3 linked regions of the Methylosinus trichosporium OB3b genome follow. The protein of the gene in region 1 interacts with the protein of each later gene in a pairwise test. Links are inferred from orthologs where the notes say so. Each region holds a gene or a part of one and is shown in the gene's direction. Other genes may lie near its edges. The genes, in order: secA, ybgC and secB.

What was found.
Region 2: the proteins of secA (region 1) and ybgC interact in binary tests that used the Escherichia coli proteins (3 or more experiments, as listed by UniProt). The link is inferred for Methylosinus trichosporium OB3b from one-to-one orthologs.
Region 3: the proteins of secA (region 1) and secB interact in binary tests that used the Escherichia coli proteins (3 or more experiments, as listed by UniProt). The link is inferred for Methylosinus trichosporium OB3b from one-to-one orthologs.

What each region holds. Positions count from the first base shown.
Region 1 is NZ_CP023737.1:3,370,413-3,376,145, reverse strand. What follows is about bases 733-4,082. They hold secA (preprotein translocase subunit SecA), read left to right. Parts: upstream 733-1,059; coding sequence 1,060-3,882; downstream 3,883-4,082. Other genes in these bases: CQW49_RS16150 (6-phosphofructokinase), read left to right, coding at 3,990-4,082. Outside these bases: fdhF (formate dehydrogenase subunit alpha), read left to right, coding at 1-529; more of CQW49_RS16150, read left to right, coding at 4,083-5,210; ATP-dependent Clp protease ATP-binding subunit ClpX, read left to right, coding at 5,548-5,733. UniProt on the Escherichia coli protein: Required for protein export, interacts with the SecYEG preprotein conducting channel.
Region 2 is NZ_CP023737.1:141,079-146,241, reverse strand. The notes cover bases 779-3,558. They hold ybgC (tol-pal system-associated acyl-CoA thioesterase), read left to right. Parts: upstream 779-1,841; coding sequence 1,842-2,276; downstream 2,277-3,558. Other genes in these bases: CQW49_RS00715 (ExbD/TolR family protein), read left to right, coding at 3,262-3,558; tolQ (protein TolQ), read left to right, coding at 2,509-3,249; CQW49_RS00730 (hypothetical protein), read right to left, coding at 779-1,537. Outside these bases: CQW49_RS24245 (hypothetical protein), read left to right, coding at 42-701; more of CQW49_RS00730, read right to left, coding at 704-778; more of CQW49_RS00715, read left to right, coding at 3,559-3,714; CQW49_RS00710 (hypothetical protein), read left to right, coding at 3,724-4,947; Tol-Pal system beta propeller repeat protein TolB, read left to right, coding at 4,991-5,163.
Region 3 is NZ_CP023737.1:2,669,578-2,674,769, reverse strand. The notes cover bases 2,384-5,192. They hold secB (protein-export chaperone SecB), read left to right. Parts: upstream 2,384-3,445; coding sequence 3,446-3,940; downstream 3,941-5,192. Other genes in these bases: coaE (dephospho-CoA kinase), read right to left, coding at 4,711-5,192; dnaQ (DNA polymerase III subunit epsilon), read right to left, coding at 3,960-4,688; CQW49_RS12845 (FxsA family protein), read left to right, coding at 2,828-3,301; CQW49_RS12850 (Tim44/TimA family putative adaptor protein), read right to left, coding at 2,384-2,602. Also shown: CQW49_RS12860 (Smr/MutS family protein), read right to left, coding at 211-810; mltA (murein transglycosylase A), read right to left, coding at 807-1,904; more of CQW49_RS12850, read right to left, coding at 1,913-2,383. UniProt on the Escherichia coli protein: One of the proteins required for the normal export of some preproteins out of the cell cytoplasm. It is a molecular chaperone that binds to a subset of precursor proteins, maintaining them in a translocation-competent state.

The sequences.
Region 1 (5,733 bases):
GGAAGGCATGCCGATCATGCACATCGAGAGCTTCGCGCGCGGCAAAGGAAAATTCGTCATCACCGAATATATTCCGACCGAGGAGCGCACCGGGCCGCGCTTCCCGCTGCTGCTGACGACGGGACGCATTCTCTCGCAATATAACGTCGGCGCGCAGACGCGGCGCACCGAGAACAGCCAATGGCATCCGGAGGATGTGCTGGAGATTCACCCGCATGACGCCGAGCTGCGCGGCGTGCGCGACGGCGATTGGGTGCGCGTGCAGAGCCGCGCCGGCGAAACCACCTTGCACGCCAGGATCACCGATCGCGTGGCGCCCGGCGTCGTCTACACGACCTTCCACCATCCGCTCTGCCAGACCAATGTGGTGACCACCGATAATTCCGACTGGGCCACCAATTGCCCGGAATACAAAGTGACGGCGGTGCAGATCTCGCCCTCCAACGGCCCCACCGAATGGCAGGAGCGCTACCGCGACCTCTCCGAGACCAGCCGCCGCATCGCCGCCCCGGCCGCGCCCGGAGAGTGAACGCCGCGCCCCTCTCTCCTCCTCCCCGCTTCTCTAGGAGAGAGGGGGCGCGGCGGCGTCGTTCCCCTCATGTTCCGGCTTTCCCAGCCGTCGCGACGTGGGTGGCCGCGACGGCTGGTCTGCTTCACCGAAATCGATGAGCTTCGAGAAAGAGTGAGCCTGAAGGCTCGCAGTTTTGGGGCTCCAACGGCGCCTGCCGCCTCCTCTTCCCGCCAGAGCGGAGAGGTCGCGGCAGGCGCCGCCACTGGACCGCGAGCCCTCAGCCTCGCTATTCCTGCCCAGTCGAAGCAGCTGAATCGCTCGTCCCCGCTTCGAAGCTCTTCGCCGTGGACCGCCGCCGACCGATTGATTGACAAGGGCTCGGGCGCCTCTTATCTGTCGCGCGTCATCGCAGCGCCGGCCCCTCGGGGCGCGGCCGCGCGGTCGCGCCCCGCCGCCTTTCGAAAATAGATTTCCAAATCGAAAGGAAGTTGTGCGAAAAGGCGGCCAGCCCCGGCCTCCGCCGGAGGCTCATCTGGAAGGGTTCCCGCATGCTCGGCGCCATCGCCAAGAAGATTTTCGGCTCGGCCAACGATCGCCGTCTCAAGACCTATCAGCCGAAGGTCAAGGCGATCAATGCCTTGGAGAGCGAGCTCGCCGCCCTTTCCGACGACGAGCTGCGCGCACGCACGCAAGAGTTTCGAGAACAGCTCGAGAACGGCCGCAAGCTCGACGATCTTCTCGTTCCCGCCTTCGCCACGGTGCGCGAGGCGGCCAAGCGCGTGCTCGGCCAACGACATTTCGACGTGCAGCTGATCGGCGGCATGGTGCTGCACGAGGGCGCGATCGCCGAGATGCGCACCGGCGAAGGCAAGACGCTGGTCGCGACGCTGGCCGTCTATCTCAACGCGCTCGCCGGGCGCGGCGTTCACGTCGTCACCGTCAACGATTATCTCGCCCGCCGCGACGCCGAATGGATGGGCCGCGTCTATCGCTTCCTCGGCATGAGCGTCGGCGTCATCGTCCATGATATTTCCGACGAGGACCGCGCCGCGGCCTACGCCAGCGACATCACCTATGGCACCAACAACGAGTTCGGCTTCGACTATCTGCGCGACAACATGAAATATGAGCTGGCGCAGATGGTGCAGCGCGCGCATGTCTTCGCCATCGTCGACGAGGTCGACTCCATTCTGGTGGACGAGGCGCGCACGCCGCTCATCATCTCCGGCCATTCGGACGACAAGTCCGACCTCTACAACGCCATCGACAAGCTCATTCCCAAGCTCGACAAGGATGATTTCGAGCTCGACGAGAAGCAGCGCACGGTCAATCTGACCGAGGCCGGCAACGAGCATATGGAGGAGCTGCTGGCCGAGTCCGGCGTGCTCGTCGAGGGCGCGCTCTACGAGGCGCAGAACGTCACGCTCGTTCACCACGTCAATCAAGCGCTGCGCGCGCACAAGCTGTTCCAGCGCGACAAGGATTATATCGTTCGCAAGGGCGAGGTGGTGATCATCGACGAGTTCACCGGCCGCATGATGCCGGGCCGCCGCTATTCGGAAGGGCTGCATCAGGCGCTCGAGGCCAAGGAGCATGTCGCCGTCCAGCCGGAGAATGTGACGCTCGCCTCGATCACCTTCCAGAACTACTTCCGCCTCTATGAGAAGCTCGCCGGCATGACCGGCACGGCCTCGACGGAATCGGAGGAGTTCGCGGAGATCTACCGGCTCGACGTCGTCGAGATTCCGACCAATCGTTCCGTGCAGCGCATCGACGAGGACGACGAGGTCTATCGCACCGGCAAGGAGAAGCTCGACGCCATCGCCGCCGAAATCGAGGAGGCGAGCGCCAAGATGCAGCCGCTTCTGGTCGGCACGACGTCGATCGAGAAATCCGAGCAGCTCGCCGAGTTCCTGGCCTCCAAGGGCTATAAGCAGATCGACTTCTCCGATCCGACCAAGGCGCTCGCCAAGCTCTATGAGGCGGCGCATTCGGGCACGCCGTCGCGTCTGTTCGCCGTTCTCAACGCGCGCTTCCACGAGCAGGAGGCCTATATCGTCGCCGAGGCCGGCGTGCCCGGCGCGATCACAATCGCCACCAACATGGCCGGCCGCGGCACCGACATTCAGCTCGGCGGCAATGTGGAGATGCGCGTCGCGCAGGAATGCGCCGCGCTCGACGGCGCTCCGCGCGAGGCGAAGGAAGCCGAGATCCGCGCCGAGGTCGCCGAGTTCAAGGAAAAGGCGATCGCCGCCGGCGGCCTCTTCATCATCGGCACCGAGCGGCACGAGAGCCGCCGCATCGACAATCAGCTGCGCGGCCGCTCGGGCCGCCAGGGCGACCCCGGCCGCTCGAAATTCTTCCTGTCGCTGCAGGACGATCTCATGCGCATCTTCGGCTCGGAGCGCATGGACAAGATGCTGGTCAGCCTCGGCCTGCAGGAGGGCGAGGCGATCGTCCATCCCTGGATCAACAAGGCGCTGGAGAAGGCGCAGCACAAGGTCGAGGCGCGCAATTTCGACATCCGCAAGAACATATTGAAATTCGACAACGTCATGAACGACCAGCGCAAGGTGATCTTCGAGCGCCGGCGCGAGATCATGGCGGAGGAGAGCGTCGAGGAGACGGTGAACGAGATGCGCGAGGATGTCGTCGCGCAGCTCGTCGCGGAGCATATTCCCCGTGACGCCTACGCCGAGTCCTGGGACGTCGAGGCTCTCGCCGATGAAGCGCGCGCCAAGCTCAATCTCGATCTGCCGATCGAGGATTGGGCGAAGGAAGAGGGCATCGCCGACGAGGAGATCAAGGAGCGCCTGCTCAACGCGGCCAACGAGTCCTACGCCGAGCGCGTCGAGCGCAACACGGCGCAGCTCTCGCGCATGATCGAGAAGCAGGTGGTGCTGCAGGCGCTCGATCAGCTGTGGCGCGATCATCTCGTGGTGCTCGACCATCTGCGCCAGGTGATCGGCTGGCGCGGCATGGCGCAGCGCGATCCGCTCAACGAATACAAGTCCGAGGCGCTGGAGCTGTTCCGCAGCCTGATGACGCATTGGGACGAGGCCGTCACCTCGCAGCTGATGCGCGTCGAGGTGTCCTTCGAGGCGTCGCCCGCGCCGACCGAGCTGCCGCCGATGGAATATGTCCATCCGGACCCGAACGCCGCCGGCGCGGAGCAGAGCGCGCTCGCCGATCTCAATGCGCGGCTCGCCGCCGCCGATTTCTCGCCGCAGGCGATGGGCGCGGCCGAGGTCGCCGAGGCGCCGGAGCGCGATCCGGCAAATCCGGCGAGCTGGGGCAAGGTCGGCCGCAACGAGCCCTGCCCCTGCGGCTCGGGCAAGAAGTTCAAGCACTGCCACGGCGCATTGGTGTGAGTAGGGAGTAGGCAGTAGGCAGTAGTGAGCAAGCCTCTCGGCTCTCCGCTCCACGCCGCTACTGCCGACTCCCTACTCCCTATTCCCTACTCACTCGGAGCCGATCCTTGTCCGACATCGACTTCTCCAAGGTCCTCATCGCGCAGGGCGGCGGCCCGACCGCCGTCATCAATCAATCACTGGTCGGCGCGATTCTCGAGTCGCGCAAGTTCCGCTGCGTCGATCGCGTCTATGGGGCGCTCCACGGCGTGCGCGGCATCGTCAATGAGGACTTCGTCGATCTGACGCAGGAGACGACGCATAATCTCGAAATGGTCGCCTGCACGCCCTCCTCGGCGCTGGGCTCCACGCGCGACAAGCCGGACCTCAAATATTGCCATGAGATCTTCGAGGTGCTGCGCGCGCATGGAATCGGCTGCTTCTTCTATGTCGGCGGCAATGACAGCTCCGACACCGTGCGCATCGTCTCGGAAGAAGCGCAGAGGGCGCGCTATCCGCTGCGCGTGATGCATATTCCGAAGACCATCGACAATGATCTGATGATCAACGACCACACGCCCGGCTTTCCCTCCGCGGCGCGCTGGGTGGCGCAGGCCTTCGCCGGCGCCAATCTCGATAATTGGGCGCTGCCCGGCGTCTATATCGCCGTGGTGATGGGCCGCCACGCCGGCTTTCTCACCGCCGCCTCCGCGCTCGGCAAGAAATTCCCCGACGATGGGCCGCATCTCATCTATGTGCCCGAGCGCGCGTTCGACACCGAGAAGTTCCTCGCCGATGTGAAAGCGACGATGGACCGCTACGGCCGCTGCGTCGTCGCCGTGTCCGAAGGAATCGCCGACGCGAATCACACGCCGATCGCGGCCAAGCTCGCCGAGCAGATCGAGAAGGACGCGCATGGCAATGTGCATCTCGGCGGCGGCGCTCTCGCCGACATGCTGACCGAGCTCGTCAAGACCAAGCTCGGCTTCAAGCGCGTGCGCGCCGACACTTTCGGCTATGTGCAGCGCAGCTTCGTCGGCTGCGTCTCCGACGTGGACCAGCGCGAGGCGCGCGAGGTGGGCGAGAAGGCGGTGCAGCTCGCGCTATGGGGCGACCGCGACGGCTCCGTGACGATTCACCGCACTGGCTTCTACTCGGTCGATTACCAGCTCACGCCTCTGGAGGCGGTCGCCGGCAAAACCAAGGTCATGCCCGACGAGTTCATCAGCGAGAGCGGGACCGATGTGACCGACGCGTTCAGGCTCTATCTGCGTCCGCTGCTCGGCTCCGGAATGCCCGACGCTTTTCGTCTGCGACACAATCATGTCGCCAAGATTTTGAAAAAGTGACAGCGCCGCGGGAGGCCCGGAGCCGCCGAGCGCCCGCCGAGCGCCAACGGAAGTTGTTGATTTTATAATTGGTTCGATTCGGGGAAGGGTTCGTTGACCGGAAATCGTCCTCCACCCCTACCCAAGGCTCGATTCTTGCTTGATTTATGACCGGGCGTCGTGGTTGCATAGTGCGTCGAGACTTATAAACTGAGGTCCGAGCACGACGCCGAAGCGTCGCGGGTCCCGGCGGAACGACAGGCGGAGCGCTGCTTGCACGTTTTGTTAGGCCGACGCTGATATCGAGTGTGGTTGGTTCGATTCGCATCTGCGGGCCGATCCGTCAGGAGACTGGAACATGAGCAAGGTCGGCAGCAGCGATTCGAAGAACACGCTCTACTGCTCCTTTTGCGGCAAGAGCCAGCACGAGGTGCGCAAGCTCATCGCTGGGCCGACGGTGTTCATCTGCGACGAATGCGTCGAGCTGTGCATGGACATCATCCGCGAGGAGAACAAGTCCATCGTCAAGCAGCGCGACGGCATT
Region 2 (5,163 bases), 3.2 Mb from region 1 along the record:
ACTGCAATACGACCGCAGGAACAACAGAGTAGATTCCATCAATGCGCCAGATTTTGATATCTATCTCTACTATACTCGCTCTTTCATTGGGAGTAGCAATTGGATTAATCGTAAACAACGCATTTAACACCATACCAGAGGCATTTAACGCGAAACTTTTAACGATAGATTCATGCAGATCTAAAATTGAAGATAGTGCAAATAAATATAAACAGTTATCGTTACCAGAAATTAGAGACTTTTGCTTCGGAGAAATCCACGAACAGGGAGAGCTAAATGAGTTTACAATACGAAATACAATCCACTTGCAGCAATACAGATCAAACTCTATATTGCTTTGGCTTGTTGTTATAATTACATTTTCTGGAGTTATTCTATCTTATATTCAAATCTCCATCGCGCGCCGGATATCAGCGACAGCCCCAAACACAATGACACCAAATAGCGAACCTCTTGACAGCGAGTTAATATTTGAAAGAAATAGAGTGACTGTTCGATCGTCAATAATTGGGCTCATTATCCTTGTTGTTTCATTTGCTTTTTTTCTTGTCTATGTTGCATACGTCTATCCAGAAGTCATCGCTTCAAAAAAGGAAGAAAAATCCAACATTCTGCCGATAGGTGGGCTTGGCCCACCTACAGCTGATTTGTCAGATTCTATCAAACATCAATCCGGCAAAAAAGCTAAAACCACCAGATAGAGCTATCCACGGAAGCGTGCGCCGATAGCGACCGGCGCAAACCCGTGCGCCTCCATCTCGATCGCGAAGGAGACGCCGCGGGCGATCAGCTTATTGCGCTCGCCGACGCCGACGACCGGGGCCGCCTCGGCGGTGGCGATCTCGCCCACGGGCATTCCTGCGAGGCAGGCGAGATCCGGCCTGGCGAGCCCGCTGATGCGCCCCGCGACCGGCGCCCGAATTGCCGTGTCGCCGATGCGGCCGATGAGATCGCCGGCCGCGACCTTGGCGCCGATCGGCTGCGCCGCCGCGAAGGCGCCGTCGACCGGCGCGATCACGTCCCAATATTCGAGCGCGCGGCGGTCATATTCGATGCGACGCTGCGGCGGCGTGTCCCCGGCGCGCAGCACCGCCCCGGGGTCCGGCTCCTCGGTCCAGACGACGAGATCGCAATCGGCGCCGGCGACGAAGCCAGAGCCGACGCCGATGGTGAGCTCGGCGAGATCGACGAGCCGCGGCGACGGCCGATCGCCCGGATCTGGAGCCGCGATGATCGCGTCCCAGGGCCAGCGCTCGACGACCTCGGCGAACGGCCGAAGCAGGATCGGAATGAACTGCCGCGTCTGCATGCCGCACAAAAAGTCCTTGGGCGAGCGCACGAGCCGCGCCTCGACCGCGCCCAAGGTCGTCGCTCCGTCGAACCAGGCGTCCGCGAAGCACATGCGCCGGCGCAGAATGCGCGGCGCCGTCTCCTGATGCAGCACGACCGCATAGCCCTCGCCGAGCAGACGCCGCGCCACCGCCGAGCCTCTTTCGCCGGCGCCGCAGACGAGCAGACATTTTTCTTTGTTCATCATGCCTCTGCTCGCACTGCGTCGCGCCACGCCGACTTTCTCATTATATAACACGAATACATATTGATCGCGACCCTTTTCCGACCGCCCGCGCCGCGCCCCCCTCAGAGCGCTTTCCGATCGAACGGAATCGTTCGATCGATGAGAATTCGCTCACACGAGAGAATGCTGGAGCCTTATCCGATCCCATAGGATCGGATAAGGCTCCAGCGAAAAGCGGCTGCGCAGCGCGCCGCGCTGCTGTATATCGGAGCGGGCGCTCCGATCGAAGGGGCCCCGCCCTCTTTCGAGTGACGCCCCGCGCCGAATGATCGCTCCCGTTCCGCATCGCCTGTCCGTCCGCGTCTATTATGAGGACACGGATTTCTCCGGCCTCGTCTATCATGCTTCGCATCTGCGCTTCATGGAGCGCGGCCGCACGGAGCTGTTGCGCGACCTCGGCATTTTTCAGCGCGCCCTCCTCGAGAGCCCGGGCGGCGGCTTGTTCTTCGTCGTGCGCGCGATAACGATCGACTTTCGCCGCCCGGCGCTGATGGACGATCTGCTCACGGTGGAGACCAGGGTCGAGCAGGTCGCCGGCGCCTCGGTCGATCTGGCCCAGCGCGTTTTGCGCGGGGAGGAGCCGCTTGTCACGGCATTGGTCAAGGTCGCCGCGGTCGAGGGCGGCAAGGCGCGGCGCCTGCCGGCAGACGTGCGGCAAAAATTCGAATCGGCGCTGGCGCCCGCCGCTCCGCCCCCGTGAAATGGGGGCAATGGCCGGGTTTTACGCGGGATGTGGCGAAGGGTCCTTTACTTCGCCTTAATCGTTTCGTTCAAATTTGATTGTGCATCGCATCGAGGCCCAAATCCAGGCGGATTTCACGGCCATATGCGGATTTGAGCGGCGTCCGGGCGGCGTCGCATGCATGCGACGCGAGCCGCCTGGGCCCCGCGCCGTCTCGAACATTCAGGCGCGTTCTCGAGGATATTGACCGATGAATCCAGCCGAAATCGCGGCGCCCATCGCCGCTGCGCCCGTTGAAATCTCCATCTGGGGCATGTTCCTCGGCGCCCATATCGTCGTGAAGCTGGTGATGATCGGGCTGCTCGCCGCCTCGATCTGGTGCTGGGCGATCATCGTCGACAAGGTGATTCTGTTCACGCGCACGCGCCGCGCCATGGACCGCTTCGAGGAGGTGTTCTGGTCCGGCTCCTCGCTCGAGGATCTCTATTCCAAGCTGCAGGACCGGCCGACCGGAGCCATGGCCAGCCTCTTCGTCGCCGCCATGCGCGAATGGAAGCGCTCCTTCCAGACCGCCGGCGCCTCCTTCATGGGGTTGCAGGCGCGCATCGACAAAGTGCTCGACGTGTCGATCGCCCGCGAGGTCGAGAAGCTCGAATCCAATCTCCTGGTGCTCGCCACCGTCGCCTCGGCCGGTCCCTTCGTCGGGCTGTTCGGCACGGTCTGGGGCATCATGACCTCCTTCCGCTCCATCGCGGCGTCGAAGAACACCTCGCTCGCCGTGGTCGCGCCGGGCATCGCCGAGGCTTTGCTCGCCACCGCCATCGGCCTCTTCGCCGCCATTCCGGCGCTCGTCGCCTATAACAAGCTGCAAGGCGACGTCGCCCGCGCGCAGGCTCGCCTCGACAGCTTCGCCGACGAATTTTCCGCCATTCTCTCGCGCCAGATCGACCAGCACGCCGGCCAGACCGGCGGCCGCGACCGCGCGGCCTGAGCGGAGGCGCCGATGGGCATGTCAGCGGCGGCGGGACGCAAGACGGGCGGCGGCAGGCGGCGGCGCGGCGCGCCTCGCCATAGCGCCATGGCCGACATCAATATGACGCCCTTCATCGATGTGATGCTGGTGCTGCTGATCATCTTCATGGTGGCGGCGCCCCTGCTCGCGACCGGCGTCGCCGTGGACCTGCCGCAGACCAAGGCGGGCCCGCTCAACATCGATCAAAAGCCGCTATCCATCGCCGTCGACGAGAAGGGACAGCTGTTCCTCATGGATCAGCCTGTCGAACTCGACAAGCTGCTCGACAGGCTGAAAGAATCGGCCAAGGCCGGCTTCGATGAACGCATCTACATGCGCGCCTCGAAGACGGTGAATTACGGCCGCGTCGCCGAGGTCATGTCGATGGTGACGACGGCCGGCTACAAGAAGGTCGCTCTGGTGACCGAGTCCGACAAGAAGTGAGCGCTCGCCTTGAAGAAGACGCGTCCGCAGCCCGGCCTTCCGGTCTCGGCGGCGGCCCATGTCGGGCTGCTGCTCGCGGCTCTGCTGGCCTTTCCGGAGGCGCGCAAGTTCGAGGATGCGCAGGAGGCCGTGCCGGTCGACATCGTGACCGATTCGACGGTCAATGAGGTGATGAAGGGCGAGAAGACCGCCAAGGAAATAAAGCCCGTTCAGCGCGTCGACAAGCGCGCGGAAACCGCCGAGACCAAGCCGCTGCCGCCGCTCGCCGAAGCGAAGAAGGATATTTCCGCCCCGCCGCCGCCGCTGCGCCCCCGCCAGGAGGAGCCCGAGGATCGGCCGGAGACGCCGCCCCCGCCCAAGCGCGTCGCGGCCCTGCCGCCGAAGCCCGAGCCGCCCGCGCGTCCCACTCCGACGAAGCCGGAACCGCCCAAGATCGAGCGGGCGAAAGCGGAGCCGCCGAAACCGGAGCCACCCAAGGCGGAGCCGCCGAAGCCGCAGCCCAAGGCCGCGCCCTCGCCCCCGGAGCGCGAGCCGGAGGACGCCGAGGTCGTGCGTCCCAAGCCTCCGCCGCGTCCGCCGGAGAAGGTGGAGAAGCCCGAGCCCGCCAAGCCTGCGGCGCCTCAAAAGCCTGCGGAGCGGCCGATGGCCAAGGACGAGCCGCGGCTGAAGACCGACGAGGTGGCCAAGCTGCTCGAGCGCAAGAAGAGCACGGAAAAGGCCCCCGCCGACGGCCCTGCCGACAGCAAATCCGACAGACCGGCGACCAAGCCGAAATCGGGCGACGAGACCGCGCCCAAATCGAAGTTCGACGCCGCCAATATCGCCAATCTCCTGAGCCGCGAGGCCCCGCAGCGCCGCGCCGCGACCGGCCGGGAGATGACCAAGACGGCCTCGCTCGGCGCGCCGACCGCGAACGCCGCGCGCATGTCGCCGACGATGGAGGCGCGAATCAACGACTATCTCATCGAGAATTATCGTCGCTGCTGGCAGGCGGCTCTGGTTCAGAACGCGCGCAGCTATGTGCCGCTCGTCGAGTTCCATCTGACGCGCGCCGGCGCGCTCGAAGGGCCGCCGCGGCTGCTCAACCCGTCATCCGATCCGATCGAGCGCAGCCGCGGCGAGCAGGCGCTCGCGGCGATCCGACGCTGCAGCCCCATGTCGGTCCCGGAATTCTTCGCCCCCTACTATGACCATTGGCATGTCACGACGTTCAACATGACCGACGACATGTGACGCCGCGCTTCTTTCCGTCTTCCGAAACATCCCGGATCATCAAATGACGCTCGATCTCTCCCGCCGCTCCGCCGCCGGCCTCATCGCCGGCGCCGCCCTCGCCCCGCTCATCGCGCCGGCGGCTCGCGCCGGACGCGTGCTCGACCTGCGCGCCTCCGGCGGCTTCCAGCCCGTCGCCGTCGCCGTCGCGCCCTTCGCCGGCGACGAGGCGGCGCG
Region 3 (5,192 bases), 700 kb from region 1 along the record:
AGAAGGCGGCCCTCGCTTCAGCGAGGGTCGGATGAGGGCGCTTCCGGCTCGCCAACAGCGCTTCGCTTTTGAATTCGAAACAGTTTTTCCGGGAGGGCCCTCATCCGACCCCGCTTCGCGGGGCCACCTTCTCCCGCCCTGCGGGAGAAGGGAGAGCGCCCTATTCGACAACGGAATGGATAAGCGGTTCATTTATTTCGCCGTATCGCCTTACCCCGGCTTGCCGCGCCCGGCGCGGCGGATCTGCACATAGAGCGCGCCTTCGCCGCCGTGATGGCGCGCCGCCTCGCCGAAGCTCACCACCAGATCGCGCATTTGCGCGCCTTGCAGCCACAGCGGCACGAGCCGGCGCAGCACGCCGCCTTCCTCGCTGCGCGCTCCCTTTCCCGTGACCACGATCGCCATGCGCGCGCCGCTCGCCTGCGCCCGGCGCAGGAAGGTGACGAGCGCGTCCTGCGCCTCCGCCTGCCGCAAGCCATGCAGATCGAGCCGGGCCTCGACCTCGAGCGTGCCGCGCCGCAGCTTGGTGCGGGTGCGGTGATCGAGATCAGCCGGCGCCGGCGCCTGGCGCGGGGGCGGCGGCGGCTTCTTCGGCGGCGCCGTCGCAGCTGCAGGCGGGCGATCGGCGGCGGCGCTCTTCGTCGCCGCCGGCTCCCCGACCGCTTCGGACGAGGGCGCGCGGCGGCGCGAGCGGCCCAGAGCTGGCCGGACATCAGCCGTCACCTTGCGCCAAAGATCGACCTCTTCGGGAGTGAGAAAGCGCGCGCGGCCGCGGCGAGGTGGGTCCCGGCGCGGCGGCTCGTCGCTCACGGGTCGCCCTCCGCGGCGCGCGGCAGCAGGACGACGAAATCGGCGGGATGGCGAATGCGGCCGGCGCGCGCGCCGGCCTCGTCGCCGGCGCCGAAAAAGAGATCGGCGCGCGCGGCGCCGAGGATCGCCGAGCCGGTGTCCTGCGCGATCGTCAGCCGCGCGAATGTCGCCTCCGGCAGCGCCGCCGAAATCCAGAAAAGCGTCGCATAGGGCCAGATGGAGCGATCGATCGCGATGGAGCGCAGCGGCGTGAGCGGAACGCCGGCGCCGCCGATCGGCCCGATCCGTCGCTGCGGCGACTCGTCGGCGCAAAAGAACACGAAGGAGCGGTTCTCCTGCATCAGCCGCGCGCCGGCCTCGCCCGGCCCCGCGCCCATCGCCCGAATCGCCGCTTTCAGCGCGTCGAGCGACATCACATCGGCGGCGACGATCCCTCGCTCGATCAGCACCCGGCCGATCGACGTATAAGGCCGGCCGTTGCGACCGTCATAAGTGACCGGCAGCTCGCTTCCATCGGCGAAGCGCAGCCGGCCGGAGCCCTGCACCTGCAGCAGAAACAGCTCGACGCGATCGCGCAGGAAGGCGATCGGCCGCAGCGTCGCCGCCTCCGGACCGTCCTCGAGCGCGCGCCGGTCGGGGTAGGGCTCGAGGCCGCCATCGCCGCGTCGCCGCGCGCTGGTGAGAGGCTCGCCATTCTCGCCGGCGATCGGCGCGTCATTGAGGGTGACGAGATCGGCCGGACGCGCCGGAACCGGGACGGCGAATTCGGCGTCCGGCGATCGGCGCGCGGCGATGACCGGCTCGTAATAAGCAGTGACGAAGCCGTTGCCGCGCAGCCTGTGCGGACGAAATGTCTGCTCGAAGAAGCGTCGCGCCGCGTCTTGCGCGCTCGCCGCCTCGGCGTCGGCGAGCGCGGCGCGGCAGACGCGCAGCAGCGCCGCATCGGGCCCGACGCCGGGCCGCAGAACCGCGACCTTGCCGACGAGCGCCTCCGCCGATCGGCGGAACACACGAAACGCCTCGCAGAGATCATCCTCGGCGAAGCCGGCGAGCACGTCGAAAGCGATCGGCTCGAGATCGACGGGCAGGCCCACGCGCGGCTCTAGTGAATGGTTTCGGTCGCGACCAGCTTCCAATTCGGGTCGCGCGAGGAGATGTCACGCGCGAATGTCCACAGATCGGTGATGTCGATCGGGCGTTCGACGTCGCCCTCGATCACCTCTCCCGCGCTGTCGCGGCGCGCCGAGATCAGCTTCACGACGAAACGTATGGCGACCTGCGCCCGGCCGCGCTCGACCTGGGCGTCCTCGACGCTGGCCGTCTCGATCGCGACGACCCGGGCTTCGGCGCTCTCGCCGCGCTGCTCCCGCGCCGCTATGGCCTTGGCGAAGCTGTCATAGACATCATTGGCGAGGAGATTGCGCAACATCTCCCGGTCGCCCTTGGCGAAGGATTCGACCACGAGCTCATAGGCCTTCTTCGCGCCTTCGAGAAAATTCTTCGCGTCGAAACCGCGGTCGGCGGCGGCGAGGGCGTCGAGCCCCGCCCAGCCCTTGCTTCCCGGCTCCGCGAGACCGTCCCAACGGCTCTGATCCTGGGGCGGAGCGGCGAAACCCGTGCTCGCGGGCGGCGGAACGACGCCGAAGCGCCGACCGGGACTCGGAACGCGACCCGCGGCGGAGTTCTCGCGATCGGTTCGGACGCCGAGCACGGACCATAATTTCCATACGACGAAAGCCGCTAGCGCGGCGAGAACGAGGATCGAGGGATCGAAAGCTTCATTGGCCGGCAAAGGGCGTCTCCCGGTCGGAAGGATTGTCGCGTATCATGTCGCAACCCAAATGTCACGAATCAAGCCCCTGCGATCAGGCCGCAAGCTCGCAGGAATCGCATTTTCCTCATCCCCGCGAGGACGGCTCGAGCGCCCTCGACACTCTATCGGGTCGCTCGCCGCGCCCCTCGGGACAGCCGGGCTTCTCGGTCGAACTCGGCCGATCCGCCGAAACGGAGGACGATCGTGAACAAGTCGAAGCTCGTCGCTTACGTGCTGGCGGCCTGGCTCGCCATCGAGATCATCGCTTTCGTCTTCGTCGTGCAGGTGCTCGGCGTCATTGCCGCCGTCATGCTCGGCGTCGGCACGACGCTGCTCGGCCTCGCCGATGTGAAGCGCCTGTTCGTCTATCTGCGCCAGCGCCTCGCGCAGCCGCAAGCGGAGACGGGACGCGGCGCCAATCTGCTCGAGGGCGGCATAGAGGCTTTCGGCAGCCTGCTGCTCATTCTGCCCGGCTTCGCCTCCGATCTCGTCGGCCTCGCTCTGAAGGCGCCCTCTGTGCGCGCGCGCCTCGCCGACCGCCTGCGCGGCAAGGTCGAGGCGACCAAGGGACCGAGAACCATCGATCTTTCGCCGAATGAATGGAAGGCCGTCACCGAGGAAAAGCCGCGCAAGCGCCGGGCTCCGGCGCGCCGCGCGCCGCCGGCCGGAGCGGCGTAGAGGGTTTTCCGTTCGATCGGAGCGCGTTCTCTCCGCGCGCCGATTCCCGTTGTCGCTCGAAAGGAGGCATGTTACGCGGGCGCCGTGGCGAGGGACGATCGGGTTCGCGCCGTTCGGGAGCCGAAATCGGCAAGGAGCTCAACGATGACCGACACGAATGGAAGCGGCGCCGGCGCCGGCCAGGCGGAAGGGCCCGCGCTCAATGTGCTGGTGCAATATGTGAAGGACCTCTCCTTCGAAAACCCCAATGCGCCGCGTTCCCTCGGCCCGCGCGAAGCGGCGCCCGACATCGGCATTCAGGTCAATGTGAACGCCCGCCAGCTCGCGCCCACGGATTTCGAGGTGTCGGTGACGCTCGAGGCCTCGGCCGGCCAGGGCCCCGATCTGATGTTCAAATTCGAGCTCGATTATTGCGGCGTGTTCCGCCTCTTGAACATTCCGCAGGAGCAGATTCATCCCATCGTGATGATCGAATGCCCGCGGCTGCTGTTCCCCTTCCTGCGCCAGATCGTCGCCGACGCGACGCGCAACGGCGGCTTTCCGCCGCTCTACATCGACCCCATCGACTTCATGGCGCTGTATCAGCAGCGCGCCGCGCAATTCGCGGAGCAGCAGCAGCCCCCCGCCAACGCCAATTGAGCGGCGGCGGCCGCGAGCGTCACGCGCCGACGGCGCGAGACGCCTCGGCCTCCGGCTCGGGCGTGAGATAGCGGCTCCAGATCGGCGCCTTGCCGAGCGTCGCGGCGAAGCGCTCATGCGCCGCGATCTCCTCCTCTGCGAGACGCGGCGCGAGCGGCGCGGGGCGGCTGCGCAAGAGATCGGCGCCGAGATCCTGCGCCGCTGCGGCGACCGAGGTCTGCAGCACGAGAGCGGATTGGCGCCCGCCCATCAGCTCGGCATAGACCTCCGCCAGCAGATAGGAATCGAGCAGAGCGCCGTGCTTGTCGCGGCGAGAGGAATCGACGCCATAACGCTGGCACAGCGCGTCCAGCGAATTGGCGGCGCCGGGATGAAGCCGGCGGGCGATCGTCAGAGTGTCGACGACGCGATCAGCCGCGATCGCCTCGAGGCCGAGCATTGCGAGCTCGGCGTTGACGAAGCGCATATCGAATTCGGCGTTATGGGCGACGAGCTGCGCATCGGCGACGAATTCGAGAAAAGCCTCGGCGATCTCGCGAAATTTTTTCTGTCCCGTGAGGAAGGCGGTCGACAGCCCATGCACGCGAAACGCCTCTTCCGGCATGTCGCGCTCGGGATCGAGATAAAAGTGAAAGGTGCGGCCGGTCGGGATCAGATTGGAAATCTCGACGGCGCCGATCTCGACGATGCGATGGCCCTTGGCCGGATCGAGGCCGGTCGTCTCCGTATCGAAGACGATCTCGCGCATGAATGCCTCCTCATCGAAAAAATCACCGCGCCTTCGGCTCGCGCGATTTCAGCTCGCGTAGAATTAGCCGAACCTGCTCGCGAGCGGAATCGACTCCACGATCGGTATGAACAATGAAATCGGCGCGGCGGCGTTTTTCCGCGTCCGGCGTCTGCTTGGCGCGGATGGCGGCGAATTTCTCCTCCGTCATGCCCGGGCGCGCCAGCACCCTCTCGCGCTGAACCTCCTCGGGCGCGGTGACGACGACGACGACATCGACATCGGCGTCGCCGCCGGTCTCGAAGAGAAGCGGAATATCGAACAGCACGAGCGCATCATCGGCGCGGCGGCGCTCCTCGACAAAGGCCGCGCGCTTCTCCAGCACGAGGGGATGCACGATCGCCTCGAGCCGCCGCAGAGCCTGCGCATCGCCGAGCACGCGAGCGGCGAGCGCGGCGCGGTCGACGACGCCGTCGACGAGGATCCCGGGAAACAGCGCTTCGATACGTGCGGCGTCGGGGCCGC